Regions from separate parts of the Exiguobacterium sp. s130 genome, predicted to be linked through region 1. Evidence: riboswitches for the same ligand, from Rfam matches in the RefSeq annotation. Region 1 holds a riboswitch; each other region holds the start of a gene.
The links. A riboswitch is a leader RNA that binds a small molecule or an ion and turns the genes downstream of it on or off. The one in region 1 is predicted to bind S-adenosylmethionine.
Positions count from the first base shown of each region.

Region 2: linked by a shared signal. The riboswitch ahead of metK (methionine adenosyltransferase) and the one ahead of HZS85_RS01235 (methionine ABC transporter ATP-binding protein) in region 1 are both predicted to bind S-adenosylmethionine.
Region 3: linked by a shared signal. The riboswitch ahead of HZS85_RS02210 (methionine ABC transporter ATP-binding protein) and the one ahead of HZS85_RS01235 (methionine ABC transporter ATP-binding protein) in region 1 are both predicted to bind S-adenosylmethionine.
Region 4: linked by a shared signal. The riboswitch ahead of HZS85_RS00410 (methionine ABC transporter ATP-binding protein) and the one ahead of HZS85_RS01235 (methionine ABC transporter ATP-binding protein) in region 1 are both predicted to bind S-adenosylmethionine.

Region 1 is NZ_JACSNI010000001.1:245,163-253,202, forward strand. Features, by position in the region: gene HZS85_RS01215 (CAP domain-containing protein) at 1-210, shown strand, start outside; gene HZS85_RS01220 (GNAT family N-acetyltransferase) at 299-796, shown strand; gene HZS85_RS01225 (MetQ/NlpA family ABC transporter substrate-binding protein) at 852-1,667, opposite strand; gene HZS85_RS01230 (methionine ABC transporter permease) at 1,695-2,360, opposite strand; gene HZS85_RS01235 (methionine ABC transporter ATP-binding protein) at 2,350-3,363, opposite strand; SAM riboswitch class I at 3,446-3,550, opposite strand; gene HZS85_RS01240 (aminotransferase class I/II-fold pyridoxal phosphate-dependent enzyme) at 3,613-4,800, opposite strand; gene HZS85_RS01245 (alpha-glucosidase) at 4,949-6,559, shown strand; gene HZS85_RS01250 (MBL fold metallo-hydrolase) at 6,621-7,349, opposite strand; gene HZS85_RS01255 (SMP-30/gluconolactonase/LRE family protein) at 7,476-8,040, opposite strand, start outside.
Region 2 is NZ_JACSNI010000001.1:491,773-499,812, forward strand. Features, by position in the region: gene HZS85_RS02480 (EAL and HDOD domain-containing protein) at 1-726, shown strand, start outside; gene pckA (phosphoenolpyruvate carboxykinase (ATP)) at 752-2,320, opposite strand; SAM riboswitch class I at 2,555-2,681, shown strand; gene metK (methionine adenosyltransferase) at 2,810-4,018, shown strand; gene HZS85_RS02495 (GNAT family N-acetyltransferase) at 4,156-4,644, shown strand; gene HZS85_RS02500 (serine aminopeptidase domain-containing protein) at 4,723-5,427, shown strand; gene mnmM (tRNA 5-(aminomethyl)-2-thiouridylate-methyltransferase MnmM) at 5,478-6,074, opposite strand; gene HZS85_RS02510 (MDR family MFS transporter) at 6,231-7,409, shown strand; gene HZS85_RS02515 (peptidoglycan bridge formation glycyltransferase FemA/FemB family protein) at 7,593-8,040, shown strand, end outside.
Region 3 is NZ_JACSNI010000001.1:435,869-443,908, reverse strand. Features, by position in the region: gene HZS85_RS02225 (MDR family MFS transporter) at 17-1,267, opposite strand; gene HZS85_RS02220 (MetQ/NlpA family ABC transporter substrate-binding protein) at 1,347-2,180, opposite strand; gene HZS85_RS02215 (methionine ABC transporter permease) at 2,213-2,878, opposite strand; gene HZS85_RS02210 (methionine ABC transporter ATP-binding protein) at 2,875-3,897, opposite strand; SAM riboswitch class I at 3,976-4,080, opposite strand; gene HZS85_RS02205 (bifunctional cystathionine gamma-lyase/homocysteine desulfhydrase) at 4,138-5,304, opposite strand; gene HZS85_RS02200 (PLP-dependent cysteine synthase family protein) at 5,297-6,220, opposite strand; gene HZS85_RS02195 (S-ribosylhomocysteine lyase) at 6,217-6,681, opposite strand; gene HZS85_RS02190 (class I SAM-dependent methyltransferase) at 6,685-7,323, opposite strand; gene HZS85_RS02185 (thioredoxin family protein) at 7,862-8,040, opposite strand, start outside.
Region 4 is NZ_JACSNI010000001.1:66,724-74,763, forward strand. Features, by position in the region: gene HZS85_RS00380 (C40 family peptidase) at 173-850, opposite strand; gene rho (transcription termination factor Rho) at 1,206-2,579, shown strand; gene HZS85_RS00390 (type B 50S ribosomal protein L31) at 2,671-2,916, shown strand; gene HZS85_RS00395 (DedA family protein) at 2,952-3,602, opposite strand; gene HZS85_RS00400 (thymidine kinase) at 3,786-4,400, shown strand; gene HZS85_RS00405 (alpha/beta hydrolase) at 4,482-5,240, opposite strand; SAM riboswitch class I at 5,308-5,409, opposite strand; SAM riboswitch class I at 5,659-5,762, shown strand; gene HZS85_RS00410 (methionine ABC transporter ATP-binding protein) at 5,849-6,877, shown strand; gene HZS85_RS00415 (methionine ABC transporter permease) at 6,867-7,517, shown strand; gene HZS85_RS00420 (MetQ/NlpA family ABC transporter substrate-binding protein) at 7,537-8,040, shown strand, end outside.

The DNA.
Region 1 (8,040 bases):
GACCGGATGAAACGCGGAGGAATCACGTTCAGCTATGCTGGCGAAAACCTCTCGATGGGGTATCCGAACGTCTTTGCGGCGCATTGGGGCCTAATGAATTCACAAGGACACCGAGAAAATATCTTGAAAAAAGAGTACAAGCAAGCCGATGTCGGTGTTGCATTTCGTGACAACGCACCGTACTTCACGATTAATTTCCGAACACCTTAAGTATGTAAAAAAGAGGATGACATTTCACGATGTCGTTCTCTTTTTCATGAGATTGTTTGTTTTATACTAAAGGCAGGAGGTGGGGCGATTGGAAATCCGTCGATTGAATCCAGAAGATGCAGTACTCTATAAAGCATTGCGATTAGAAGCATTACAGAATCATCCGGAAGCGTTCGGCTCCGATTATGAAGCGGAAAAAGATCGACCGGTCGACCAGTATGCTACGCGGTTTCAGAGCGAACAGACAGCGACGTTCGGTGCGTTTCATGAAGCGCAACTCGTTGGGGTCGTCACCGTTGTCTGCTCCGAGCTGGACAAGATGCGACATCGAGCCAATTTATTTGCGATGTACGTCACTCCAAGCATCAGAAAACAGCAGGTCGGACGGCAATTGGTACAAGAGGCATTACGGGCATTAGAGGAACGTCCTTGGATCGAGCAGGTTCATCTCTCGGTCGTTCGGACGAATGAAGCCGCTAAAGCCTTGTATCGGTCGCTTGGATTCGAATCGTACGCGATTGAACCGCGGGCGTTGAAAATCGATGGTACCTATCATGATGAAGAACTCATGTGGTATCGGTTCTAACACAAAACAACCGGATTTCAAAGAGATTGTCTCTTTGGAATCCGGTTGTTTTTTATCAGTTTGCCCATTCAGGCTTGCTGAAGCCTTTGAATGATTTTTCGATGACTGTGTTGAATGCATCGGATTCGACAGCTGTCTTCAGGTCTTTCGCGACTTGTGAGTCTGCATCTTTCGTTTGGACAGCAATGAGGTTCCGGTATTGCTCGTCCATCGTCTCGAGTGCTAACGCATCGAGTAAATCGAATTTCGCAGCCAAAGCGAAGTTCCCTGGAACTGCTGAGACATCAACGCTTTCGATGGCACGTGGCAGTTGCGCTGCTTCAAGCGGCTTGATGACGAGTTTCTTCGGATTTTTGACGATATCTTTCTCTGAGACGGTCAGTGGATCGACATCTGGCTTCAGTTCGATCCAGCCTTGTTCTGCCAAGAGGTTCAGCGCGCGTGCCTGGTTCGTCGGATCGTTCGGTGTCGCGACTTCAGCGCCCGTCTTGACGTCGTCAAGTGTCTTCGCCGTCTTACTATATAGTCCCATCGGTGCCGTCGGAACGGTGATGAGTCCTTTTAGGTCGAGATTTTTTTCTTTAGAGAATGTCTTCAGGTAAATCGAGTGTTGGAATAAGTTAGCGTCGATATTGCCGCTACCGAGCGCGATGTTCGGTTGGATATAATCACTGAACTCGACGATTTCGACTTTGTAGCCTTTCTTTTCAAGTTGTGGTTGAATCGCTTGTTTGACCATATCGCTATAAGGACCGCTTGTCGCCCCGATCTTGATCGTCTTGTCTTTTTCATCAGCGCTGCTGTCTCCACATCCTGCGAGGACTCCTGCACCGAGTAAGGCTGTTGCTAAAAAGGCGTATCGTTTTTTCATGATTCCACTCTCCCTTTGTATGTATGATTAGCGTTTATCTGTTTTTCGCGCCAGTTGATTCCCAAGTGCTTGAATGCTCTGGACGATGACGATGAGGACGACGATCGTCACGATCATGATGAGATTATCATAGCGATAATAGCCGAAGCGGATCGCGAGGTCACCGACACCTCCGCCGCCGACGATCCCAGCCATCGCCGAGAAGCCGATCAAACTGATCGTCGTTAGCGTGATGCCCTGAATGATGCCAGGGAGTGCTTCTGGTAAAAGGATACTGACGATGATCCGTAATGGTTTCGCACCGCACGCTTCCGCTGCTTCGATCAAACCAGGTGGAATCTCACGCAGTGATGTTTCGACGAGTCGTGCGAGAAACGGAATCGCTGCGACACTGAGGCTGACGGATGCTGCTGTTGGACCAATCGTATTATCAAGCAAAAATTTCGTTAATGGAATGAGGGCAACAAGCAAGATGATGAACGGCAAGGACCGGACGATGTTGACGACGAAGTCAAGAACACGGCGGACGGCAAGGTTTTGAAAAAATAATCCGCGGTCGGTGACGAACAAGAGAATCCCGAGCGGAATCCCGACGACCAATGCGAAGGCAAGTGAAATTCCGACCATCCACGCCGTCTCACCGAGCGCCTTCAAGAGCTCAGGTAACATTGTTTGAATACGATCAAGCCACATCCTGAATCACCTCGAGTGTATGAAGTTCCGTCGCGAGCCAGTCGAGGGCAGGTGCGATTTGATCGGAGGATCCCGTCAAGCTGACGATTAGGACACCAAAAGCGACGTCTTGGATGTAATCGACTTTTCCGTGCAGGATGCTGACCGAGATATCGTATCGACGGATGGCTTCCGACAACGTACTTTCACCGGTCTTCTCGCCCGTGAACTGTAGGCGGATGATCTTTCCCGGTGTCGCTTGCAAGATGCGTTCCGGTAGCTCGATCTGGAGTGCCGTGTCGACGTAATGTTGTGTCACCGGATGTTTGGCTTGACTGAACAAATCGTATGTAGAGGCAACTTCGACGACTTCCCCTTGAGACATGACCGCGACACGATGGCAAATCTGTTTGACGACATCGATCTCATGCGTGATGAGGACGATCGTCAATCCGAGTCGTTCATTCAAATCTTTCAACAAATCTAAAATCTGCAGCGTCGTGACCGGATCAAGGGCAGAGGTCGCTTCGTCACATAACAAGACGGTTGGATCATTCGCGAGTGCCCGGGCAATCCCGACGCGCTGTTTCTGTCCGCCGCTCAACTGACTCGGGAAGTTCGTCTCGAATCCTTCGAGTCCGACGAGCGAGACGAGTTCACGGATCCGTTCCGGAAAATCTGCTCGTTTGACGCCGGCAGCCTTCAGTGCAAAAGCAATGTTATCTGCGACATTACGCGACTGGATCAATTGGAAATGCTGAAAGATCATTCCTGTCCGCAAGCGAAGTTGACGCAAATCTGCTTTTGACATCCCGCCGAGCGAGACACCGTCGACCTTTACCGTTCCTTGTGTCGGATGCTCGAGACCGTTGATCAGACGAAGCAACGTACTCTTACCGGCACCGGATTCACCGATGATCCCAAAAATTTCTCCTTTTTGAATCGTCAAATCGACATCTCGTAATGCAAAAATCGGGGTCCGGTCTCGGACGAACCGTTTCGTAATCTGTTTGAATTCAATCATCTGCTCATCTCCTCATACAAAAAAGTCGCTTTTTCCTAGTAGCAGAGCAACCAGAAAAAGCGACGAAAGTGTAAGATTTCGTAACTTATCTCTCAGAATGAATCCATTCTGTAGGATGTGGCACCGTTCCTGATAGGTGGTTGCCGGACGTCGTTGGGCCTAATCCCTCGGTCGCTCTCGATAAGTAGTTATGCTGTTGGGATTTACTTTAACGGAAATGATTCCCATCTGTCAAATGTTTTTTCAGAATTATTCTGCAACAGGTGTCCGGAACAGGTTGAGCGTTCCAATTCGGTCGACGGCCTCCTCTAGCCGTTCGACGTCAGCAATTAAGCTGATCCGTACGTAGCCTTCGCCGTATTCGCCGAAGAATGATCCAGGGGTAACGGCGACGTGTGCTTCGTCAAGCAGATGATCCGTGAAGCTTTGGGACGTGTATCCTTCAGGCACCGGAAGCCAGACGAAGAAGGAACCGCCCGGTCGTGGTCCGCTCCAACCGATTGCATCGAGTTTAGCGAACAAGGCATTACGTCGTGTTTCGTATAAGCTACTTAACTCACGGACACATGTTTGGTCACTCGTCAGGGCAACGGTCGCTGCATGTTGGATCGGTGTGAAGGCACTGACGTAGAGATGTTCCTGATACGTCTCGATGCTTGAGATGACGGACGGATTTCCGATCGCGAAAGCGATTCGGAAGCCAGACATGTTGAAGCGTTTCGAGAGTGAGAACAACTCGATTCCGACCTCCTTCGCCCCTTCCGTCTGCAAGAAGCTTCGTGTGGGACCATCAAAGCTGATGCCGCCGTAGGCTAAATCATGGACGACACAAATATCATGGGCATCCGCGAAGGCAACGGTCTGTTCGAAGGCTTCTGCTGTCGCTGTCGCACCTGTCGGATTACTCGGGTAATTGAGGAACAACATCCGGGCGCGCTCGACATCTGTCGTATCAAGTAAATTGTAATCCGGCAGGAAGTTATTTTTCTCAAGCAATGGAAGTGTAATCGGGTAAGCACCAGCAAGTGCTGCTCCAGACAGGTAATCCGGGTACCCCGGATCCGGGACGATGACACCTTCTCCAGGATTGACGATCGTTTGTGGTAAGGCGACGATTCCGGCTTTACTACCGAGAAGAATTGCGACCTCGGTTGCCGGATCAATCGTGACGCCGAATTCGTTCGCATAAAAGCTCGCGACGGCTTGCTTTAGAAAATCATGTCCACGAAATGGTGGATATTGAAGGTTTGTTGGCTCATCGATCGCCTGTTTCAAGGCGTCGAGAATATGTACGGGCGTCGTTTGATCGGGTGTTCCTTGACCAAGGGTAATGACATCATGTCCGGCAGCTTTCACAGCACCGATCCGGTTCGCAAGTTCAGCGAAAACGGGAGCAGGAAGCCGATCGATGGCGATGGATGGAGCGAAATGTTTCATGGATATGTGCCTCCTTCGTAGTATTGTCGTCAAGGATAACGAATATTCAGTCAAAAGAAAAGAACTTTTTTGAAATTCAAAAAAATCGTCCAATAAACAGGTACAGATATGTGGAGCGGGAATAGAGAGTAGGGAGAGGAGTGAGGAGATGAAGCGAGCTAGCTGGAAAGAAGCAGTCGTCTATCAAGTCTATTGGCGCAGTTTTAAGGATTCGAATGGGGACGGCATCGGTGATTTGCGAGGTGTCATCGACAAGCTAGATTACATCGCATCGCTTGGTGTCGATATCGTCTGGTTAAATCCATGTTACCGTTCTCCAGACATCGATAATGGCTATGATATTGCCGATTATTACACGATCATGGACAAGGCGGGGACGATGGGCGATCTACAAGAGTTGATCACAGCGGCTCACGCACGCGGCTTAAAGATAATTCTTGATTTGGTCGTCAATCATACGAGTGACCAGCATGACTGGTTCCGTCAGTCGCGGGACCGAATCCACGACAAGGATGATTGGTACATCTGGAAAGATGGAACGAAAGAGACGCCCCCGAACAATTGGCGGTCTTACTTTGCGCCGAGCCCGTGGACGTGGAGTGAAGAGCGCGAACAATATTATTTCCATTCTTTTGCGAAAGAACAACCGGACTTAAACTGGGAACAACCGGCTGTCCGGCAAGCGATCTACGACATGATGAACTGGTGGATCGCTCAAGGGATTGACGGTTTCCGGATGGACGTCATCAACTTGATCAAAAAACGTTCGCTTGAGGATGTCGTCAATCCGTTTAATCTATCGTATCTCGGGAATCAACCAGGTGTGCACGACTTCCTTCAGGAAATGCATGCGAACGTCCTTGCCGGGAAAGATTTATTCACGGTCGGTGAGATTCCGTTCGTCGGTCCAGAAGACGGTCTGTTATATGTCAGTGAAGAACGTGAAGAACTTCGAACGCTGTTTCACTTCGAAATCGCGGACGACATGGAGGCGATGGATCTTTTACGATTCAAGGAAATTCAGAAACGATGGTATGACGTCTTATACCCATTAGGCGTCAATTCACAGTTTCTCAACAACCACGATCATACGCGACAAGTGACCCGCTTCGGCAGTGAACGATACCGAGTCGAGAGTGCGAAACTACTCGGTTTGATGTTGCATACATTACCTGGCATTCCATACGTGTATCAAGGAGAGGAGATTGGGATGACGGGGATTCGCTTCTCGGAACCGTCGCTCTATCAAGACGTCGCCTTTCGCAATCGATACGCGGAGCGCGTCGCTGGCGGCGAGGATCCGGAGGTCGTACTCTCGTCAATGCAGTTACTCGCACGCGATAACTCCCGCACGCCGATGCAGTGGGACGGTACGCACGCGGCAGGCTTTACGAGTGGGAAACCGTGGTTAGCGGTCAATCCGAATTACACGGACATCAACGTCGAGCAAGCAGAAGCCGATCCATCATCCGTCCTTGCCTTTTACCGAGCATTGATTCAGATGCGAAAGGATCATCCAATCATGGTCTATGGTACGTATCGCGACTTAGCTCTTCATGATCCGTATCTCTACATCTATGAGCGGGAACTAGAGGGAGAAGTGTGGCGGATCGTTCTCAACGTGCATGACGAACCGATGCAAACTGCCTTCGTTTTATCGCAAGATAAGTTGCTTGTGTCGAACTATCCAGATATCTCGGATGAACTACGTCCTTATGAAGCACGTGTATATCGATATGCTGTTACAGAACAGAATTGAACTACTGGACGAAAAAACATCCGCGACGTGTCAGGAACGCGTACGGATGTTTTTTCGTGTGTTATTTGAAAGGTGACGATTTTTTCGTCTGTAAGACGTGCGTGAATCGATCGACGGCTTGGCGCATCTCGTAACTTGGTCCAAGGATGAGGGGACCATGTCCGACGGCAAGAATATCCGGAGACAGTTCCGTTAATTGATCAGCGGAGCGAAGAGCAACGTCTGGATCCCATGTCGCAAGTGCTGGGAACGGAAATTGCCAACGGACGTCACCGGAGACAGCGAGTCCCCCTTGTGTCTGAAAGGCATCTCCGGCGATCAGCATCCGACTACCTTCATGCCAAAGAGAAATCGAACCAGGTGTATGACCTGGCGAGGCGATGACGCTGAGGCTACCGACTTGTTGACCACTTTCGAGCAATCGATCTGGACGTGTTTTGATGTTTTTCGGAATACCGCCTTTTAAAGGGGTCGTTTCGCCTTCGCGTAGCGTCTCGTCCCCACTGAGCAATGCAGCGTCACGGTAACTGATGCAGACTTGAGCGAGAGGAAAGGCATTCGCAAGGAAATCGAGCGAGCCGACATGATCGGCATGTGCGTGTGTCAGGATAATTGCGCCGAGCGGTTTTTCTTGCTTTCGAATATAGTGATAAAGCGCCTTTGCGTTGATTCCGAGTCCGGCGTCAATCAATGTCAAACTGTCTGCTTCTTCAAACAGGTAGCAATTGACCGGGAAAAAGGATGGGGTCGTCTGCAATTGGTGTAAACGTTCGATGATCGTGACACGCATCGGCTTCACTCCTTCAAAAAGTAAATAGACTTCTTCTTTAGTATCGTCTGTTTTTGAATAGGCGTCTAGACGGATTATGTGTAAAAAGAGGCACCATCTATTACTAGATGATCCCTCCCTTGCTAATTATTCAAATGTCACAGCGAAGACAGCACCGGCATGTGGTGCATCATCTCCGTTGGCAGCTGTCGTGACGAGTAAGCGATCTTCGTAAAAAATCGGACATGTCGGATTCGAGACAGGGAAGTCGACATGATCCAGTTTTTCGCCCGTCGTGAGATTCCAACGTGTAATACATGATCCGGCGTAATGTGCGATCCATGCATGACCTTCAGCATCCTTCGTCATACCATCCGGGAATCCTTCTTCCTCTTCGAGATCAACGGCGACGCGTTTATTCGAAAGTGGGGCATCGGGAGCGTAGTCGAAGGCATAGACTTTTTTCGTTGGTGTATCGATATGATAGAGCGTCTTGCCATCTTCTGACCAGACGAGTCCATTAGAGTTCGTCAAGTCTTCGTGTAAAACATCGATGGAACCGTCATGACGCAGACGGAACAGCCCAGCTGTTTTACCGTCTTCTTCATTAATGCTACCAGCGACATATTGTCCGGTCGGATCGAGCTTGCCATCGTTCATCCGATCAGAATCCGGTAATGACAATTGATGTTCGAGAGACAGATGTCCTTCC
Region 2 (8,040 bases), 250 kb from region 1:
TGTCTTGAGATGGGGTATGACTGGTTCCAAGGCTATTTTTATGCTAAACCGATGCTGATGAAAGGGAAAGCTGTCCCACCACAATTGCCGGTGTTGTTAAAGATGCTGAAATGGCTTGATACGGATGAGAAGTACGATGAAGTCATTGACGAGATCGAAGCCAATCCGTATATCAGCATCCAGGTATTACAACTGATCAATTCTCCGGGAGTGGGATTACGCAATACGGTTAGTTCCGTTCGTCAAGCGATCTCACTACTTGGCTTTGCTCAACTTAAAAGCTGGATTTCGTTAATTGTCTTACGTGAAATGAAGCTCGCAAGTCCTTATGAATGGTCGAATGAGTTGCTGCGATCTTCCTTACATTGCGCAAAGCTCTGTGAGTTGTTTGCAACAGAAACAAGGACGTTGCAACAAGAGAGTGCCTATATGATCGGCTTGTTATCGCATATCGATGCGTTATTGTCCGTTGATATTGACGACATCATCGATCAATTGCCAATCGAGGAATCCTTGAAGATTGTCCTCCAAGGAAAAGACCATCCGTTCCGGGATTGTCTAGTGCTTGCGATCAGCGCAGATCGCGGTGATTTCGAACAGTTCGAATTGCTCAGTCAACGGTTAGGTGTATCACTTCCGCGAGCATATGCGTTACTGACGGAAAGTCAGGAGTGGCTTATGCAAAAAGAGATGCATCTTCAAGAAGAGACAGATGCCATTCTATAAAAAAAAGAGCCCTGAGGCTCTTTTTTTATAGACATGGACCTGCTGACTTGATCGCATCCGTCGCACTTTCGAAACGAAGGAAATTATGTTGGAATTTCTCAGCAAGCGAACGCGCTTGTGTGTTGTATTCGTCAGGATTTGACCAGACGCGTACCGGATTGAGTAATTCACTTGGAACACCAGGAACTTCAAGTGGCATATGAAGTCCGAAAATTGGGTGCTCTTCTGTTGGAATCGTTGCAAGTGTTCCGTTGACGGCAGCGTTGACCATCGTCCGTGTATACGATAGCTTCATTCGACTACCTGTCCCGTAAGCACCGCCTGTCCAGCCTGTGTTGACGAGATAAACGGTCACACCGTGACGATCAATCAGTTCTCCGAGCATCGTCGCATACTTTTCAGGTATCAGTGGAAGAAACGGTGAACCGAAGCATGTCGAGAACGTTGCTTCCGGTTCCGTGATACCACGCTCTGTTCCAGCAAGTTTTGATGTATAACCTGATAGGAAATGATACATCGCTTGTTCTTTCGTCAACTTACTGATCGGAGGCAAGACGCCATACGCATCAGCCGTCAAGAAGACAATCGTCTTCGGATGACCAGCCCGTGATGGGACAGCGATGTTATCGATCGCTGTGATCGGATAAGCAGCACGTGTATTTTCAGTCAACGATGTGTCATCGTAATCAGGATGACGAGATTCATCGAGCACGACGTTTTCAAGGACAGTTCCGAAACGGATCGCATCAAAAATTTGCGGTTCTTTTTCGCGTGACAGATTGACCGTCTTCGCATAACATCCACCTTCAATGTTGAAGACGCCGTCATGCGACCAACCATGCTCATCGTCACCGATCAATTGACGGCTATCGTCTGCTGACAGGGTGGTCTTACCAGTACCGGATAGACCGAAGAACAAGGCGACGTCGCCTTCGTGTCCGACGTTTGCTGAACAGTGCATCGAAAGGACATTTTCTTGTGGTAAGAGGTAGTTCATGACGGAAAAAATCGATTTTTTGATTTCGCCCGCATATTCGGTTCCACCGATCAAGACGATCCGGTGTTCAAACGACATGGCGATGAATGTCTCGGAATTCGTTCCGTCAACGGTAGGATCTGCTTTGAAATGTGGCGCGTAGACGACCGTGAACGGTTCGAAGGCAGCCACTTCAGGATACTCGCGTAAAAAGAGTTGTTTGGCAAACAGGTTATGCCAAGCGTATTGTGTGAGCACACGAACCGGAAGGGTGAAGTGCGTATCTGCCCCAGCAGCAGCTTCTGTGTAGTAGAGCTGATCGGCTTCGTTCATGTAACGAAGAACCTTTTGTAACAATTGTTCAAATTTGTCTCCATCCATCGGTTGGTTAACATGACCCCAATCAATGTGAGACTCGCAGGAAGAATCACGGACGATGAACTTATCTTTTGGTGAACGACCTGTAAATTTCCCCGTTTCTACAGATAGTGCGCCGTTCTCAGTAAGGACACCTTCTTCGTTTCGAATCGCATGTTCGACAAGTTCAGCAACAGATAGTTGTTTGAACACATGCTCTTTCTTGAGTAGTTCTTCGATATTCAGGACCGTCATCGGCATCCTGACCCCACCTTTCCCCTACGTTGGTTTTGGCTCACTGAATTTAGTATGACACATTTATTATATATGACATACTAAAGAGAGCGCAATCATTTTCTGGTGCTGATTTCTATTTATCTGGAAACGCTTTCAGCATTAATAGTTTAACATCTCTTTTAAAAAGTTTCGACTAGAATTTGAAACCTTGCTTGACAGAGTAGGTACAACTTTATATCATGTAATTCGTAACGGATACTCTTATTCTGAGCAGGTGGAGGGAACAAGGCCCGAAGAAACCCGGCAACCGTCCTACATTAATTCATATATTAATGAGGGAAAAGGTGCTCTCCTGAAGCGAAGTAAACACTTCGAACGATAAGAGGGTAAAGGAAGAACGCACAACCTTTCCCTGACCATTTTTTGGACTTGGAAAGGTTTTTTTCATTTTACCGTCCCACTCAACTAGGGGAAATGAGTACACCGTCAAATTCTTTTTTGGGAGGGTCATACATGACAAACCTTAATCGCCGACTATTCACGTCGGAGTCAGTCACTGAAGGTCATCCAGATAAAATCTGTGACCAAATTTCGGATTCAATCCTCGATGCGATTCTTGCAGCGGATCCAAACGCACGTGTTGCGGCAGAAACTTCTGTTACAACAGGTCTCGTTCTCGTTGCAGGTGAGATCACGACATCCACTTACGTCGACATTCCAAAAGTCGTTCGTGAAACGATTCGTGAAATCGGCTACACACGCGCGAAATACGGTTTCGATGCGGATACATGTGCTGTATTGACATCGATCGATGAGCAATCAGCAGATATCGCTCTTGGTGTCGACCAAGCGCTTGAAGCACGTGAAGGTAGCATGTCTGATGCAGAAATCGATGCAATCGGTGCAGGAGACCAAGGTCTTATGTTCGGTTACGCAACGAAAGAAACACCAGAACTCATGCCACTTCCAATTTCGCTTTCGCACCGTCTCGCACGCCGTTTGGCAGAAGTGCGTAAAAACGGTCAACTCGACTACCTTCGTCCGGACGGAAAAACACAAGTCACGGTCGAATACAACGAGAACAACGAGCCGGTTCGTGTCGATACGATCGTCATCTCGACACAACATGCGGAAGAAGTTACGCTTGAGCAAATCCAAGCTGATTTAAAAGAACACGTCATCACACCAGTCATCCCGGCTGAATACATCGACGCAGCAACGAAATTCTTCATCAACCCAACTGGTCGTTTCGTCATTGGCGGACCACAAGGAGATGCTGGATTGACTGGTCGTAAGATCATCGTTGATACGTATGGTGGATACGCACGCCACGGCGGTGGAGCATTCTCAGGTAAAGATCCAACAAAAGTCGACCGTTCAGCTGCATACGCAGCACGTTACGTCGCGAAGAACCTCGTTGCTGCAGGTCTTGCAGACAAAGCAGAAGTTCAACTCGCTTACGCAATCGGTGTCGCACACCCAGTATCAATCGCGGTTGATACATTCGGCACAGGAAAACTTCCTGAAACACAACTCGTCGAATTGGTTGCTGAAAACTTCGATCTTCGTCCGGCTGGAATCATCAACATGCTTGATCTCCGTCGTCCGATCTATCGTCAAACAGCTGCATACGGTCACTTCGGTCGTACAGATGTTGAGCTTCCATGGGAGCAAACAGATAAAGCAGCAGTTCTTGAAGAACAAGCAAAACGTTTCGCATAATCAAAAAGTCCGGAAATCCTACTTGGGTTTTCGGGCTTTTTTGTTTCCGCGGAACTTTGCAGGAAACGAATGTTTTTTCTAGAAAAGGGTAAAAGTACATGAGTCGATTTGTATGAGTATAAAGGGGGGTTCCGATTATGGAAATACGCGAAGCTATTCCAGCTGATGCAGGACGTATTCATGACATTGCTATCACATCTTGGATGGATACGTATGAAGAAATCTATTCCGAACGTTCGAAAGCGCATTTCGTGCAGGAGGCGTATCCGCAAGAAGAAGTCGTTCGTGCGATCCTGACAGCGGAAGAAGCACGGGGAGAGTATTTTTATGTCGGAATCATCGACGAGGAAATCGTCGGTTTCATTCATGCTGTTGATGTCGAAGGAACATGGGAGATCATTCGGCTTTACGTCCTGCCGGAATATCAGCAAAACGGAATCGGAAGACGTCTGATTCGTGAACTCGAACGACAAGGAGCCGTCCCACTCGAAGTCTACGTGGAAGCACGTAACTATAAAGCGCGTCAATTCCTGACCTCATTTGGTTTTGAAGAACTTAGTGAGATGACGGAAGAAGTGTTTGGGCAAGCGGAATCAGTCGTTCGTCTTCGCCATGTTGCCTCGTGAAATCCGTCTCGGGACGGTTTCGTTTGCGTTTGAAATAAGGTATCGTGAAATGGAATTATGAAGTGAAGAGGTGAGTTTGTGGTTGAACAACCAACAGGAATCATCGTATTAGTCTATCCGTTACAACTGCGTGCCCGTCCGAGTGAAGCTTTGATTCGAGTACTCGAAAGAGAGTATGAAGTGTTACTCGTCGACGCACCACGTCGCATTTCGTTTGAAGAGCACGGTCAACTGTTAAAAGAAGCATTACGCGAAGCAGGAAAACGAAAGCTACCGATTCATATCATCGCCTGTAGCATGGGCGCACTCGTCGTCAATCGTCTATTGCAAGAATATGAACTACCAGTCGCAAGTCTTGCATTCGTTTCACCATTGTTTGATTGGCATCCGTCGAAACAACTCGGAGGTGTCAAACAAGTCTTCGCGAGTGCGTTTGATCGTTTCCGTCCCGATGCGCCACTCGGTACGTTGCCGTTTGGTCAAAGTACGGAAGATACCGTTCGCATCGGTGAACTGACGTATGCGCAGTACCGGGAAATCGAAGAAGAGATCGTCGTACATGACGAGGAACGAAAAAAACTGCCTCGTGTAAACTTGGCTTGTTTTTATGCACCAGACGATCAGTTCGCAGACGTCAAACTGACACTCGAAGTATGTCGGAAAATGGGTGGCGATCAGATTTACTTACAACGTCTACACGGTTTCCCGCATTTCAGCTTTGAACGGTTGAATACACGGTTTGCGGAAAAATTATTGTTGTTTTTTAAATTAGTCGAAGAATGAAAAAAGTGATGGTTTCCATAGCGGAAGCCATCACTTCTTTATTTCTACTGTCAGCGCACTTTTTTCTCGATCGCGATGATGAACGGTGGATGATTCTGTTGATTCAAGAAGCGGTACTGAAGAACGGCATAACCTTGCTGATCAAGGGCTGTGACGTAATCTAGGACAGCATCGCGTTCCCGTTTTCCTTCAAGATGACCGTGATAGACGACAAGGACGACAAGACCACCAGGTGCAAGTACCGGGAGGAGAGCGTCGAGTGCTTCAAGCGTCTCTTCACCTGTCGTCGTGATCGATTTATCACTTCCAGGCAAGTATCCGAGATTGAAGACGCCGGCACGAACAGGCCGTCGTTCGTCCGAAAGACGCGCACCAACATGGATGTGACTTTCGTGATAAAGATCGACGCGTTCTAACATTCCGGCTTCGTCGAGACGTCGTGTCGATTCCTCGATGGCTTGAGCTTGGACGTCGAACGCAAGGACTCTACCTTCTGGACCGACGCATTCTGCTAAGAACTGCGTATCATGTCCATTTCCGGCAGTCATATCGACGACGCAGTCACCAGGTTCGATGACGGACTCCAGTAATTGTTTCGTATAAGGTAGTACACGGGCAAGTGACATGGCATAGACTCCTGTTCCTATGGGCTGTTTTTCTCTTTATACATGATCATCGTATGTATGATTCCTCCTGCATTATACCATCTTTTGAGTCATTGACGAAAAGTGAAGTGGCTTGACAGGCGGGGGAGGGATTGCGTAAAGTGGCAAGGTTGAGAATGAAATAGGAGGACCAAAGGTATGCCAAAATTACCAAAAGCGGTCTGGATCCTCGTCCTTGCGATGGCCATCAATACGACGGGATCCTCTTTTTTATGGCCGTTCAATACATTATATATTCATGAATATTTAGGGGAGTCGATGACAAAAGCCGGAATGGCGTTATTCGTCAACTCAGCCTTAGCAATCGTTGGGAACTACTTAGGCGGAAAAGCGTTTGACCGACTCGGCGGAAAGAAGACGCTTGTCATCAGTGTCATCGGACTTGTCCTGTCTTCCGTCGGCTTGTTGCTATTTCATCAGACGTATATTGGATACGTCGCGATGCTTGGATTGATTGGATTCGTCGGTGGTATGGTTTTCCCGACGATCTACGCAATGACGGGCGTCATCTGGCCGGAAGGCGGACGCCGCGCCTTTAATGCGATCTATGTCGCGCAAAACGTCGGTGTAGCCCTCGGGACAGCTGTTAGTGGTCAAATTGCTGCTTTTTCGATTCAGTACATCTTCATCGCCAATCTCGTTCTCTATATCGTCTTTGCCATCATTTTGTTTGTCGGTTTGTCCTGGATTCAGGCGCCAGCGCGGATGCATGCGGCACATGACGAGATCGAAACGACACGCACGCCACTTTCGCGCGGATCCGCACGGACGATGTTGCTCGTTTCGATCGGTTATGCATTACTTTGGTTCGTTTATGTGCAATGGCAAGGGACCTTTGCTGTCCATACGAAATCGCTCGGTGTCACGATTTCCGAGTACTCGATTCTTTGGACAATCAATGGAGCGCTTATCGTGTTCGCACAACCTTTATTAACACCAATTCTTCGTTGGTTTGGAGATGATTTGAAACGCCAACTGATGACCGGGACAGGGATATTCCTTCTCTCTTATCTGATTGTTCCGTTTGCAGGCGGCTTCAAGATGTTCCTCATGGCGATGATCATTCTGACAATCGGTGAGATGTTCATCTGGCCAGCGGTTCCTGCAATGGCGGCGCGACTTGCGCCAATCGGAAAAGAAGGAGAATTCCAAGGATACGTTAATATCGCTGCTTCAGCAGGGCGGATGATCAGTCCGACAGTTGGAGGTTTGATCTACGATTTATCAGGTATGTCAGCAGTTTTCTTGACCTTAATTGGATTGATCCTGTTAGCAGGAGTTGTCTTCCTTCGTGCTATTCCTAAAACTACATCATGAGCTTTATCTTGTGAGACAGCGGATGATAGATCAGCTGTCTTTTGTTACATCATTCGTTCGAAAATTATAAAACAAACATTTAATAATATGGAATATTTCGGCAAAGAAACGGGTACTTTCTAATCAAGAACTTGAAAAGAAAGGTCATATGAACGTTGCTTCTTTTTGACTGGAGGTGCACGGATGGAAAGGTGTCAATTCATCACAGATGCCGCAACTTGGACGACACACGTACAGAAACAGCCTCTTGATATCTTCTATAGTCACCAATACGTCACGCTCAACACTAGACCGTCTGAGCAAGCGGTATTATTTCTTTATGAAGGTCATGCAGGAACACTGTTTTATCCTTTTTTGAAGCGTCGTATTTTTGATACGCCTTATTCAGATCTCATTACACCGTACGGCTATGGCGGACCGGAAATCATCGGTCAACTGACTGCGTCCGAGATTCAGCAGGCTCGTTTATCCTTTGAGAGGTGGGCGGAGCAAGAATCGATCGTCTCGGAAATGATCCGCTTTAATCCGTTAACAGGTAATGAACGGTTTATGCAGGACTGGACAAAAGTTTCCTTCATCCGTCATACGACGAGTATTGATTTGCGTCCTTCACTTGAAGATATCATGCAGA
Region 3 (8,040 bases), 190 kb from region 1:
TTGTTTTTTCTCAAAATCATGCGTTTTGTTGAGAATCATTCGAAAGTTTCACCGGTTCCTCCAGTTCCTCGATCGTCGAAGTCCGATGAATCCGTTGTGACAGTAGGAGCAGTGGTATTCCGAATAATGTCAAGCCCGCTAAAATCCCGAAAATCGGTAACGGACGGTCCGCTCCATATAAACTTAATAAATGTCCGCCGGCAATTGGACCGATTGATTGTCCGATCGACGTCAAGCCCATTGCCCCGAAATAACTGCCCCGTAATTCTGGTTTTGCGAACCGATCGGTCAAGATATCAGTCATCGTGAACATCATGACTTCGCCGCACGTGAAGATGACCATCGCGACGACCATCAGCCAAATCGAACTCACATTACCGATGATGAACAATCCGACAGCGACGGTCGCAATTCCGGTCGTGATCGAGACGAGCGGTGACGTCTTGACACCGAACTTCATGATCGGATATTGCACGATCAAGACGGTGATCGCATTGATCGTAATCAAGATCGCATAAAGTGTCTTCCCGCCTTCAAGGAGTGACGTCTCCGTCAAGAACTGTGGCAAAGTCGAGTTGAACTGACTGTAGCCGAAGACCCCGAAGATGATGCCGGCAAGTGCCAGTGTAAAGGCGATATCCGTCCGCAACAGACGAATCGTCGCTCCGAACGAGACTTTCTTGCCACCGTGTGTCTCGGTGATCGGATGACGTTTGAATAAAATTCCGATCATCACGCCGTACACGATATAGACGAACGCCGTGATGTAAAACGTCGCGGACGTGTTCCCCGCACTCAGCAGTAAAGCGATTCCCGGTCCGATTGCTGCCGCGATGTTGATCATCGCGTAACGGATATTGAAGACGAACAATCGGTTCGCTTCATCCGTCGTATCACTGATCAAGGCACGGGCGGATGGTTCAAAAATCGAACGACAGACCCCGTTCAAGGCACTGAGGATGAAGAACGCCCAGAATGTCTCGACTTGTGCCAGTGCGATGAAGACGATCGCGAACCCAATCGTTCCAGCGAGCATCATCGCCCGCCGACCATACCGGTCTGACAGTGTACCGCCGATGAAACTCATGACGAGACTGGCAATCGCTGAGATACTGAGGACCCAGCCGACATCGACCGGATCAAACTTCAGGACGGTCGTCATGTAGATGGCGAAGAACGGCATCGTGATGAACGTTCCGAGACGTGAGAAAAACGTCCCGAACAAGACCCCGAGTGTCAACGGATGCAGTTGACGAATGCGTTGCATATGATTCCCCCTAACCCCTGTTTCAGACAAATGAAAAGCATCCTTCCATTATATAGGAAGGATGCCGGATTCGGTAAACTTATTTGCTGACTGGAACGACTGCACCTTTGTACTTGTCGAGGATCCAATCTTGGTTTTTCTTTTCGTGCAAGACATCGAGAAGTGTCGTGACACGCTTGTCTTTCTCATCGCCGTCACGTGTGACGATGATGTTGACGTATGGTGAAGACTCATCTTCTGATGCGATCGCGTCTTTTAACGGGTTCAGACCGTTATCGATCGCATAGTTCGTGTTGATGAGGACGGCGTCGCCTTCATTGTTTTTGTAAGCTTGCGGAAGAAGCGATGCTTCGATGTTCGTTTTGAACTTAAGTTTCTTCGGGTTCTCCGCGATATCGCCGAGTTGTGCATCTGTCGTTTTACCGTCTTTGAGTTTGATCAACCCTTCGTTTTGAAGGAACGTCAAGACACGACCGCGTTCCGCGACGTTTGAGCTCGTTAAGATCGTTGCACCGTTTGGCAACTTATCGAGTGACTTGTATTTCTTCGAGTAGATACCGAGTGGTTCAACGTGGACGCCACCTGCGTTCGCAAACTTATACGATTTGTTTTCTTTCTCTTGTTGCTCAAGATACGGTACGTGCTGGAAGTAGTTCGCATCGATTTCTTTTGAAGCGAGCGCTTTGTTCGGAAGTACGTAATCTTGGAACTTCTTGATTTCAAGCTTGTAACCTTTTGCTTCGTATTCTTTTTTGACGTGCTCAAGAATCTCAGCGTGCGGTACGTTTGAAGCACCGATGACGAGTGTTTTATCGTCGCTACCTGATCCTGATGATTTTTCACCACATGCAGCAAGGCTGATTGCTAAGACGGATACAGCGGCAGTACCTACGAATTTTTTCCAAACTTTCATGAATGATTCCTCCAATATGAATAAAATTTGAATTAACGTTTATCAATCGCACGGATCAGCAAATCACCAATGATTTGGATGACGAAGACGATCGCTAAGATTAAGAGTGTCGCAATGACGATGACATCGTTTTGAGAACGCTGGAATCCTTCGATGAAGGCCATGTCCCCAAGTCCACCTCCGCCGACTACTCCGGCCATTGCCGTATAACCGACAAGTGAGACGAGTGTGACCGTGATACCAGAAACGATGGCAGGCAACGCTTCCGGGATTAAGACTTTATAGATGATTTGGAACTTCGTCGCCCCCATCGATTCCGCTGCCTCGATGACACCTTTATCGACTTCACGTAACGCGAGTTCAACCATCCGACCGTAAAATGGTGCAGCACCGAAAATCAGTGCCGGTAATGCTGCCGTTGGTCCGAGGAACGAACCGACGATCGCTGTCGTAAATGGAATCAATAAGATCAGTAAGATGATGAACGGAATCGAACGGAAGACGTTGACGACCAAGCTCAACACTGAATAAAACGCCCGATTCTTGAACAATAATTCTTCGTTTGTCGCATACAATAGTAAACCAATGATCAAACCGAGGACGAATGTCGAAACCCCAGCGATTGCCGTCATATAAACGGTACTGCCTGTCGCTTCCCACACCATGTCCCAGTCTAGGTTGTCAAAGAATGAAATCATCGGTGATCCACCTCCACTTCAACATCACTGGCTTGAAGCTTCGTGATGACCGCTTGTGTTGCTGCTGTTTCCCCGATCAACTGAATGAACAGTGTACCGAGTGCCCCTTCCTGCGATTGACCGACGTTTCCGCCGATGATATTAAACAGGACCGGTGAATCCTTCATGACTTCCGCGAGGATCGGGCTTTCCGCTGTTGATCCGACGAACGTCAACTGAACGATTTTTCCGGTTGGGTACCGTTCGCGTAGTTTCGCGAACGTCAACTCGTTTTCCGACGGCGACGTCAATTGTTTGACAAACTCCTTCGTCATCGCTTGCTTCGGATGACGGAAGACTTCTGCAACCGGTCCTTGCTCGACGATTTTACCGGCTTCCATGACAGCGACCCGGTGACAGATTTTTTGAATGACGTGCATCTCGTGTGTGATCAAGACGATCGTCAGTTTTAGTTTCTGGTTGATGTCGACGAGTAACTCAAGGATTGAGTCCGTCGTCTTCGGATCGAGTGCACTTGTTGCCTCGTCACATAAGAGAACGTCCGGGTTCGATGCCAGTGCCCGAGCGATACCGACACGTTGTTTTTGACCACCCGATAATTGTGACGGATAGGCTTTTTCGCGTCCGTCCAAACCAACGAGTTGGATCAGTTCCGCTACCCGTTCCTTGCGGTGTGCTTTCGGGAAGCCACCGAGCTCGAGTGGGAACATGATGTTCTCTTCAACTGTTCGTGACCACAATAAGTTGAAATGTTGGAAGACCATCGAGACATTCTTACGGACGCCTCGTAATTCCTTTGGTTTTAGTGATGTCATCTCAACACCATCGATTTGGATCGAACCACTCGTTGGTGCTTCGAGCATATTCAACAATCGGATCAAGGTCGATTTCCCTGCTCCGGAATAACCGATTATTCCAAAAATTTCACCGCGTTCGATTGTCAGATCGACATTCGCGACAGCTTCGACCGCTCCGCGCTTTGAGCGATAAATCTTTCCTACGTCTTGTAAACGAATCACAACTGTCCCTCCTAAAATAAAAAAAGTGCGCGCGTTTTAGAGCAAACGCGCGCACTTTTCAGTACACAAAACCATTTGCTCTCATCTCCCAGACTTTTGTCTGCTGGAATTAGCACCACTTCGGATTAGATCCGCGGTTGCCGGGTTTCATCGGGCCAGTCCCTCCACCACTCTCGATAAGAGTTTCGGTATTAAGTTTGTAGAATATATTCTGAATATTAGCAGGGGTTATTTTTGTTGTCAAACAGTTTTTTCAGAAACTTTTTCGAGGAACGTGAAAGCACGTGTTAAGTCTTCTTTCAAATCTTCCGCATCCTCAAGTCCAACTGAAATCCGGACGAGACCGTCCGTGATGCCGAGTTCTGCCCGACGTTCTGCTGGGATCGACGCGTGCGTCATCCGTGCCGGAACGGAAATCAGGCTCTCGACGGCACCAAGACTCTCAGCGAGTGTGAAGAAATGTGTCGCCTCGACGAGTTTTTCTGCGTTCGCTGCTGAACCAACATCAAAGCTGATCATCCCACCAAATCCAGTCGCTTGTTTCGCTTGGATGTCGTGACCAGGGTGCGATGCAAGTCCTGGGTAGAAGATGTTCGAGACGATATCTTGCGCTTGTAGGAACGCAACGAGATCATGTGCTGTCTCTTCGATTGCATCCATCCGGATACCGAGCGTACGAAGACCACGGACGAGCAAGAAGCTGTCTTGCGGTCCAAGCACGCCGCCTGTCGAGTTTTGGATGAAATGCAACTCTTCGCCGAGCACATCATCTTTAACGACGACAAGTCCAGCGACGACGTCCGAGTGTCCGCCGATGTATTTCGTCGCACTGTGCAAGACGATGTCTGCACCGAGCGCGAGTGGTTGTTGATGATATGGAGTCGCGAACGTGTTGTCGACGACGAGTTTAAGATCGTGACGTTTGGCGATCGTTGCGATCGCTGCGATGTCCGTTACTTTCAATAACGGGTTCGTCGGTGTTTCGACGTAGACGATCTTCGTGTTGTCTTGGATCGCTGCTTCCGTTGCCGCAAGGTCCGTCGTATCGACGAATGTCACTTGAATGTTGAACTTTGGTAAGACGCGTTGCATCAAGCGGAACGTACCACCGTAGACGTCATCCGTCATAACGATGTGGTCGCCAGACTCAAGCAAGTGGAAGACGGCATGGATCGCTGCCATCCCAGAACCGAAGGCAAAACCACGTGCGCCGCCCTCGAGATCCGCAATCAATCGTTCGATGCTCGTCCGTGTCGGGTTCGCTGTCCGTGAGTATTCGTATCCGTCCTTAAGTTGACCGATTTTATCCTGCTTGTATGTGCTTGTTTGATAGATCGGAGGTGTGACGGCTCCTGTTGCCCGGTCGACACCTGTTCCTCCATGAATCAATGCTGTCTTCTTACGCATGAGTTTCGTCCACCTTTTCAAAGATTTGTTGGCTTAAGTAGCGTTCGGCACTGTCTGCGAAGACGGTGACGATCGTACTGCCGGGGTGACGCTTCGCGATATCAAGCGCAGCAACGAGCGCTGCACCTGCTGAACTACCAACGAGTAATCCTTCGCGAGCAGCGAGTGTATGAACCGCGTCAAATGCATCGCGGTCAGAAATCGTATGAATCTCGTCGACGAGTTCACGCGGAACGAGACTTGGCCATTTCGCTGTTCCAATGCCTTCTGTCTTATGCGGACCGGCTGGACCACCATTTAAGACGGAGCCTTCCGGTTCGACGATCGCTGCTTTTGTACCGAGACGTTGTTTTAAGAAGTCCGCTGTTCCGGCGAACGTACCACCTGAACCACAACCGGCAACGAACCAGTCGATGTGCGGCAAGTCCGCAATCAGCTCAGGACCGAGTGTCCGCTGATACGTGACTGGGTTCTCTTCGTTTTCGAATTGTAACGGAACGTAACTGTTCGGAATTTCCTGACCGAGTTCTTTTGCCCGGTCGATAGCCCCTTGCATATCGAGTTCAGTCGGCGTGTTGACGACGGTTGCGCCGAGTGCCCGCATCAACGTCTGTTTTTCCTGACTGAATTTTTCCGGAACGACACAGATGACTTGAAGATCATATTTTTTAGCGGCAAGCGCCAAGCCGATGCCGGTATTCCCGGCTGTCGGCTCGATGATCGTACCGCCTGGTGTCACATGTCCGTTTTCGATTGCTGCATCAACGAGTTGAATGCCAAGGCGGTCTTTGACGCTGCCCCCAGGGTTCATCCATTCGAGCTTCGCCAAAATGCGCGTACCAGCAGGCAAATCGAATGAAGTGATCTCGTAGAGTGGTGTGTTTCCGACGAGGTCGCGGACGTTGTTCGCGATCATCCGAAGACGATGTCCCATTCATCACGACCGGCAAGCATTTTCTCGGCATAGTGCTTCGCTCCTTTGAGGTCATGTGCGCTCGCAAATCCACATTGGACTTCGTTTTGCGCTGGAATCTCTTCTGCTGCAAGGACGTCTTTCAACGTCTTCTCAACGAGTTCGCTCATTTTTTCGACAGAGTCGAAGTTCATCATCGCCATGTAGAAACCTGTTTGGCATCCCATCGGCGAGACATCGATGACATCATCCGAGTAGTTGCGGATGTTTTCAGCAAGTAAGTGCTCGAGTGTGTGCATCGCACGCATCGGCATTTGCTCAACGTTTGGTTGTGTGAAACGGATATCGTATTTGACGACTTGGTCGACTTTACCTTCTTTATAACCCGCGACACGGATATAAGGTGCTTTGACTTTCGTGTGATCCAGGTTAAAGCTTTCGACGTTCATTTTTTGAAGTGCCATGATTTATTCCCCCATTTTCTCGGCTTCTACGAGCCAGACGAAGTGATTGTATTGTGTGAAGTTAACAGTGAATCCCCGTGCTGTAAACAATTCTTCCATGACTGGAATCAACGGGTAAAACTCGCGTTCGAGATCGTCCGCTAACGCATCGAACCCTTGAGCGCGTGCTTCGCGAATCGTTTGCAGGCGTGCCTCTTCTGAGACGAACATCGTATCCGCGTAGACGATTTTTCCGTCTGCCGGTAAATGTGATGCCATCAGTTCGATTGCTTCTCCCTTTTCCTCATCTTTTAGATGATGAAACGCATACGTCGAAACAAAACTACGTGCTTCCTTCGCCTCGAACGAGAGAAAGTGACCATCCTGTACATCAAGCGACGGAATCTTTTCCGTCAGGATTGCCCGCATCTCCGGACTTGGTTCGACGGCGAGTACGGCGTCGTGACGTGCCAGAAGACGTTGTGTCAGGTTCCCTGTGCCTGCTCCGAATTCAATGACCGGCGACTGCGCTTTATCCGCTACTGTATCCAAAATCTCATCGTATCGACGAAAAACCTCTTTATATTCCGGATCGTGTCCGGTTACTGTCTCGTCATACGTTGATGCCCATTCTGTGAAAACATCCATAAAACGTACTGTCATGCCTTGTCGTCCTCCATCTCACCAGTTAATTCCGAGTAATCGGATATGAATTAAAGTAATTTTCCTTATTCGCATTGTAGCAAGGAGATTCCATCCTGGCAAGCGACCGGCTCGAAAAACTTCCAGAAAACAAAAAAAGGCGTTGCCGGCGAACCGACAACACGAATAATGTGGTTAGAAATGCTACGAAGGAAAACCCAGCTCCATTCGGAATTGTTCGCTCTTCCGCGTGGAGGACGGCGCCTGTTCGACATGATCGCCAGCTTACGTTCACTTCCTGATCGGTCCTTTCGATCCACCACCCGTTCATTGCACCGCTTCGTCTTTGGGGGACGACTTAAGGGGAAACAATACACCGGCTTAGGATGGGAGAAAGGGTTCAGGACTTGAATCGTATTGAACGATCATCTCTGCTAGACTTCCTATAATGCATTTCTAGAAGTTGTTATGAATATACCATTCATATTTCGTCGTTGTCAACGGATTATTGTAAATATTCCGACAATTTAACAAAAAGAAAAATCCAGTCGGACTTTTCTTACCGTTCTTGACAGAAAGCAAAGACGTTTTGAACGGACTGGAAAGCATAAAGTCGCTCTACGACTTGATTTTCTTCAATTCGCAACAACGCAGGAACACTCATGACACGGGCTTCTTCTAAGAAATCCGGAATGAAATTCCCATTCGCCTTCTGAATCGATTGACCTGATTCCGTCG
Region 4 (8,040 bases), 180 kb from region 1:
TCTCACGTTTGACGAGCAGGACGTGATTTCATTATCGTACAGATAAGCGAATTCACGACTAAGACCTCTTGAAGCACCTGTGATGAAGACATGCATCCTATTTCCTTCTTATGAATTGAATAAGATGAAAAAAAGCGATTGAGCCAATGCTCAACCGCTTTGAGATGATGAATTAAAGGTAAGATCCTGCGCCGACAAGGCGTGAACCCCAGTACCCTGATTTGAAGCTTGAGTATTTAACGCCACCTGTTTCTGAGTTAACCATGCTTGACTTGCTTGTTGCGATCCCGACGTGTTGAATGCCGCTACCGTGTGAGAAGAAGACAAGATCTCCTGGTTGTACGCTTGAAACGCGGACTTTCTTAGAAGAAGAATATTGTGAAGAAGACGTACGTGGCAATGTTTTACCAGCCGCTTTCTTGTAAACGTAGCTTGTGAAACCAGAGCAGTCGAATCCACGAGTCGTTGTTCCGCCCCATACGTATGGTGTACCTTTATGTTTTGCTGCTTCGTTCAGGATTTTCGTCCGTTTAGAAGATGTGCTTGTTGATTTTTTAGCGCTTGAAGATGATTTGTATGTCTTTGTGTATTGTGAGAAGACATAACGTGTTTTACCGCCGTATGAGATTTTTGTCCAGCTGCCTGATTTGCCTTTGTATGTAAAGACTTGACCAGCGTTGACTTTCCCGACGATGCTTGCTTTCGTAGAAGGAGCTGTCCGAACACGAAGACCGTTGTCCGTGATCTTGACTTTCGTGACTGTTGCTGCTTCAACTTTACCTGTACCCACTGATGTAAAACCTGAAACCACTAAGGCTGCTGTCGCGATCGATGCTAGAAAACGTTTCATGTTAAGAATTCCTCCGTTTTAATGTAGTGTGTTGCGTCCGTAAGTTATATGATGAAATCATTAAGTGTGTAATTAAGCAGTGAACCTTACAACTGTGTAAGAATTTTGTCTGCAGGAATATCTTAGCATGTGCGCCCTTAAAAACGTTTTTTCAGTTAGAAGACAAAATAGATGCTTTTGTAACATAACTGAAATAATATCCTTGAATATTACAAAGTAAGAAACGCAAAGGATTGTGGACGACGAATTTAAAAAAATATGATACCTTTAGTTCACGAAAGAAATTACATACCTCCTGATGTATGTATGGAAGTATGCTGAATGCAGTTGAATTTATAAAGAATAGGTGAAGAACATGCCAACAACTGATAAAAAAGATAAACCTGAACGTTCCTATACTTTGGCTCAATTGAGTCAGCTGACATTAAAAGAATTATATGAAATCGCAAAGACGAAGAATGTCCCGCAATATCGAGAAGCCCGTAAGCGTGAGTTGATGTTCAAGATTCTAAAAGCACAGGCGGAATCAACAGGTCTTTATTTCCTCGAAGGGGTACTTGAAGTCATCCCTGGTAATCCACAAATGCAAAACGATGGTGGCTTCGGCTTCCTTCGCCCTATCAATTATTCCCAATCCTCTGAAGATATCTATATCGCCGCTTCTCAAATCCGACGCTTCAATCTACGTAATGGTGATGTCGTCACAGGTAAAGTACGCCCACCGAAGGAAAACGAACGTTTCCAAGGGTTACTTAGTGTGGAAGCCGTCAACGGCGAAGCACCGGATACAGCGCGTAACCGTTTATTCTTCCCGGCGCTGACACCGATCTATCCGGATCGTTTAATGCGTCTTGAGACAGAGCCGCGTCATTTATCGGTTCGTGTCATGGATATGATTGCACCGGTTGGGTTTGGACAACGCGGTTTGATCGTCGCACCACCAAAAGCAGGGAAGACGTCACTCCTCAAAGAAATCGCGAACTCGATTCAAGAGAATCATCCGGATGTCGAGCTGATCATTCTATTGATCGATGAGCGACCAGAGGAAGTAACTGACATCGAGCGTTCGGTTCCGGGAGCAGATGTCGTCAGTTCAACGTTCGACGAAACACCTGACAACCATGTCCGGATTTCTGAACTTGTCCTTGAACGGGCGATGCGACTTGTCGAACATAAAAAAGATGTCGTCATCTTGATGGATTCGATCACGCGTTTGACTCGTGCGTATAACTTAACAGTGCCGCAAAGCGGACGGACGCTTTCAGGGGGGATTGACCCAGCAGCGTTCCACAAACCAAAACGGTTCTTTGGTGCGGCGCGAAACATCGAACATGGTGGCAGTTTGACGATTCTTGCGACGGCACTCGTCGAGACGGGATCCCGCATGGATGATGTCATCTATGAGGAATTCAAAGGAACAGGAAACATGGAGCTACATCTCGATCGTAAGCTGTCGGAACGCCGAATCTTCCCGGCAATCGACATTCGCAAATCAGGTACGCGGAAGGAAGAACTCTTGCTTCCAAAAGAGCAACTCGATGCGCTCTGGACGATTCGTCGGACGATGAACGAGTCGAACGAGTTCGTCGATACGTTCCTGCGTAAGATTCGCGACACGAAAAATAATGAAGAATTTTTTGCTGAACTTGAGAAAGAAAAGAAGAAGACGGTCCGACGTGCACCTGCTAAACCGCGTACCGTCAAGAAGGAAACGACGACGGAAAAATAACTATTGCGACGCGTAAAAAAATCGTTTAGTATAGGAAGGTAACTTACTCTGGCTCAGCAAATGGACCAGGGCGGAAGGAGAGAAATCAACCATGAAACAAGGAATTCACCCTAACTACAACAAAGTAGTATTTATGGATTCAACGACTGAGTACAAATTCTTAAGCGGTTCTACTCGTTCTTCGAACGAAACGATCACTTGGGAAGATGGTAACGAGTACCCACTCATCCGTGTGGATGTGTCTTCAGACTCGCACCCATTCTACACAGGTCGTCAAAAGTTCAACGCGGCAGATGGTCGTGTCGATCGCTTCAACAAAAAATACGGCCGCAAGTAATTACTTGCCGGTTCTTAAAAAACAGCCTGCCTCCATTACGGAAGCAGGCTGTTTTTGTATAGACTGAATTGCGAACGGTACGTAAGGTACGTCTTTAAGACGAACGAGAAAGCGATCCCGCCGACGATCCCGATCAAGTACGGCATGGCATCTGGATGTGCCAAGATGTAGTCGACGACTTTATGGAACGAGATATGACGACCAACAAAGTAGCCGGCGCCCAAGAACACACTGACCCAAATCAAAGCACCTGTATACGCGTAACTCGCAAAAATGCGAAACGGCATTTTTGAAACACCTGCAAAAAAGGCAGAGAGTTGGCGAAGACCAGGTATGTAGTAACCGATGATCAAGACCGATTTGCCGTAACGACGAAATCCGGCTTCAGCGGAGAGAATGTGTTTTTCTGAGATGCGCATCTTTGGTCCGACGCGATGCAACAGGGGCATGCCGAGTTTTAAGCCCAGCACGTAGCTAATCGTCATTCCAATGCAACTGCCAGCGTAAGCGGCAAGAATCGTACCGAACAGCGGTAGATTGCCTTGATGCATCCAAAAACCGGACAGGACGAGCAAGGTCTCATCAGGAACCGGCAATCCCACGATACCACCTGCGAGAAGGACGGAAAGACCAAGGGCGCCATATTGGTGCAGAATGTCATGTAAGAGATGATGAATCGGGGACACCTTCTTTCGCGAGAATCTTCTTCTTTAGTGTACAGGAAATGGATGAAGGTTGGAATGAAAGGACAAAAATTCTAGGTAAAGAAAAAATGAATTTTGATTTCCGGAAGTCAACCCTTTTTCTCAATACCGTTTCGAGCTATACTCGTTAAAGTGACTATTTTTAGAGGACGGTGTCGGACGATGATGCATGTAATAAATCAGTACGGCTGGATCGAAGTAATTTGTGGTAGTATGTTTTCCGGGAAATCGGAAGAGTTGATTCGTCGTGTCAGACGGGCACAGTACGGCAAACTGCCCGTTCAAGTATTCAAGCCGGCAATCGACGACCGGTACCATGAAGAGCATGTCGTCTCTCACATCGGAAATTCCGTCGTGGCGATTCCAATGGCGACGAGTCGTGATCTCTATGCAGCAGTAGCGGAAGAAACACAAATTGTCGGAATTGATGAAGTTCAATTCTTTGATGATGAGATCGTTCAAGTCATCGAAGCACTTGCGCAAGACGGAAAACGCGTCATTTGTGCAGGACTCGATCAGGATTTCCGGGCAGAGCCATTTGGTAAGATGCCGGAATTACTGGCGCGCGCAGAATTTGTGACGAAACTTCAGGCGATCTGTCTCTCATGTGGCGATCCGGCTTCCCGGACACAACGTTTGATTGATGGAAAACCAGCGAACTATGATGATCCGATCATTTTAGTCGGCGCTTCAGAATCGTATGAGCCACGGTGCCGCCACTGCCATGAAGTGCCAGGAAAGCCGAAGCCGCTCCAAACGATGCAACACCAAAAAGGATAAACAAAAAAGACGAACCGATGATGGTCGTCCTTTGATGTAACAGCTGTTCGCTTCTAAGTGAAGACGAATAGCTGTTTTTTTTTATCCCGTTTCCTGTGAGAAACGACTCGAGCGTTCGATGAAACGAATCGTCTCACGCACGATCAAATCCTGATCATGATCGAGGGTCGCGACGTGGTACGAGTTAAGGAGACAGTAGATTCGTTTATCATTCGTCCCGATGTGCTGGTGCAGATAATCCGAGCTCGACGGCGGAACGACGTGATCGGTCGCCGAGTAGAGAATCAATGTCGGCAGGAGAATGGATCCGAGGCGTCCTTTTGTCTCATCCATTAGACGGACGAGTTCGAACGCACAACGGCTCGGAACGAGGTCATAAATGATTTCGAAGGCTGCTCGCTTAATGTCCGGTGCCCCTTCCGGTAAATACTGTGGACCGTCCTCGAACGAAAGTGCTTCATAGGATGGAACGGAGAGTGCGGCATTGATCGTAATGATGCCGGCAAACGGAATGCCGTCAGCAGCGAGCGACAACGCAAGCGTCGCACCCATCGATTGACCGATGACGAAGACTTGATCGCATGTTTCTTGTAAACGTTCATAGCCGTCTTGCAGGCTTTGCTTCCAACATCGAGCAGTCGATTGTTCAAACTCGCGGACGTTCGTTCCATGTCCACGTAAGCGCGGGGCATAGACGGTAAAACCTTCGGCAGCAAATGCCTCACCGACGTCCCGGACACTCTGCGGAGTGGCGTTAAAACCATGACAGATTAGAATGCCGATCGGTCCACCTTGAAGATAAAATGCTTCAGCACCAGTCAATACAGGATAGTTCATCATTACTATTTTTCCTCCATTCATGAAAAAAACTCGTCGACGTCACTGCTTGGACGCCCACGAGTTTTTCACCGTATCATCCAAAGCCGCGCTTTGCTGGTCGGAGCACCTTACAGATTGCAGGTTGCCGTGAAGTCATAGAGCCAGGTCTCTCGTTCACTCTTGATAAATATCATATTGGAATTGTCGGATTAATCATTGAAACGATGGTAGCACGACCGAAAATGACTTGTCAAATCGTTCTTGACGAATCATGATCCGTTCAGTAAGCTAACTCATAACTTGTTCATCCATCGATATGCGCCAAATGGATTATTTTTGAAAAGTTGGTTGACTTTTAAAGGTTCGACCCGTAATGTAAAAATTAGTTTTACGACATAAGCAACAACACAACAACACACATACGAATTTCATACCGCAATACTTATCCAGAGAGGTGGAGGGACTGGCCCTACGAAACCTCGGCAACAGACTCATTATGAGCACTGTGCCAATTCCATCAGACAGATGTCTGAGAGATGAGTGGAGTGGATTCTGCCACTGTGCGGATCCAGGTCTCTTCTTGTTTCTCAAGAAGGGACCTTTTTTGTTGAATGAAGGGGGAAAACGGAATGATTGCATTTCATCAAGTCAAAAAAACGTACGTCACGAAAGATCAGACGATTGCAGCGCTCGACGGTGTCGACCTGACGATCGAAAAAGGTGAAATCTTTGGGGTCATCGGTTTTAGCGGTGCCGGAAAAAGTTCACTGCTCCGCTGCGTCAATCTGTTAGAACGACCGACGTCAGGAACGGTGACGGTCGATGGGGAAGATTTAACGCAACTGTCTCCGAAAAAGTTACGCCAAGCAAAACAACGGATCGGGATGATCTTTCAGCACTTCAATCTGTTGAATGCGAACACGGTCTTTACGAATGTCGCGAAACCACTCGTTCTCGCAGGCGTCAAGAAAGACGAAATTCGCCGCCGGGTGACGGAGTTACTCGAATTCGTCGATCTCGCGGACAAAGCAGATCATTATCCGGATCAATTATCGGGTGGGCAGAAACAGCGCGTTGGTATCGCCCGGGCACTCGCGACGCAACCTTCCGTCCTTTTATGTGACGAAGCGACGTCAGCACTTGATCCCCAAACGACACATCATATTCTTCAGTTATTAAAACGGATCAATGCCGAGTACGGGATCACGATTCTCTTGATCACCCACGAGATGGGCGTCATCCGGGAGATTTGCGACCGGGTCGCCGTCATTGAAGCTGGAAAGTTGATCGAGTCAGGAACGGTCTTTGATGTCTTTTCAAACCCGCAGACTGAGACAGCGAAAAATTTCGTTCGCTCCGTCATGCATGACGAGATTCCAGCGTCGATTCGTCAGTTGATCGAGTCCCGGAATGCGAATCCAATCTATAAGATTCACTTCCTTGGACATCACACCGGACAACCACTCTTATCGCAAGTCGCAAAACGCTTCGACGTCGATGTCAACATCCTGCACGGTAGCATCACGGAGTTGCAGGAGACGCCGTTCGGCACACTACTCGTCGAGTTGATCGGTGAGACGACAGAAGTGAAACGAGCGTTACACTACATCGATCAGGCGCAGGTAACCGTTGAGGAGGTGCTCGCTGATGCTAGTTAACTACAGTGATATCTGGACAGCATTCTTGCAGACGATGACGATGGTATCCGTTTCGCTCTTGTTCTCGACCTTGATCGGCTTACCACTCGGTATCCTGCTTGTCGTCACGCGAAAAGGAGCGTTACTTGAAAATGTTCCGTTGTTCACGTTCTTCAACAGTATCGTCAATATTTTCCGCTCGATTCCGTTCATCATCTTACTTGTTGCGATCATCCCGTTGACGCGCTTGATCGTTCAGACATCGATCGGAACAGAAGCCGCAATCGTTCCGCTCGTCTTTTACGCTGCACCGTACATGGCGCGGCTGATCGAGAGTTCCTTACTTGAAGTCGACAAAGGTGTCCTTGAGGCAGCAGAAGCGATGGGGGCGACGCCATTCCAAACGATTTTCCGCTTCCTTCTGCCGGAAGCACTCGGTTCACTAATCCTTAACTTAACGATTGCAACAGTCGGCTTGATCGGGGCGTCGGCGATGGCAGGTGCCATCGGTGGTGGTGGACTGGGTGACTTAGCAATTACGTACGGTTATCAACGGTTTGATACGAAAGTCATGATCATCACGGTCGGGATTCTCGTTATCTTAGTCCAAGGCTTACAGACGACAGGCAACATCGTCGCACGAAAAATCAGAAGACATTAATCAAGGGAGCGATTCAGCCATGAAAAAAGCAGTAGCAATTGGAGCAACACTCACGACGATTTTATTTGCCGGGTGCGCAGCATCAGGAGAAGACGAAAAGACGATCAAGCTCGGTGTCAGCGGTTCAGACACACAAGTTTGGGATTATGTCGCGAAAAAAGCAGAGAAGGAAGGCATCAAAATCGAACTCGTCAAGTTCTCCGATTATGTCCAGCCGAACATGGCACTGGCTGAGGGTGAGATCGACGCCAATGCCTTCCAGACGATTTCCTACTTCAACGCTTTCAAGAAAGAACATAACTTGAAGCTATCGCCGATTGCGACGACTGTCATCGCACCGATGGGGATCTACTCGGATAAATACAAGGATGTCAAAGACATTCCAACTGGCGGAAAAATCGCTGTTCCGAACGAAGCGACGAACATGGGACGCGCCCTCTTGTTACTGCAAGAAGCCGGTCTGATCAAGTTACCGGACGACTTTGATGGTAACGGTTCAGTCGATAAGATCGTCGAGAATCCG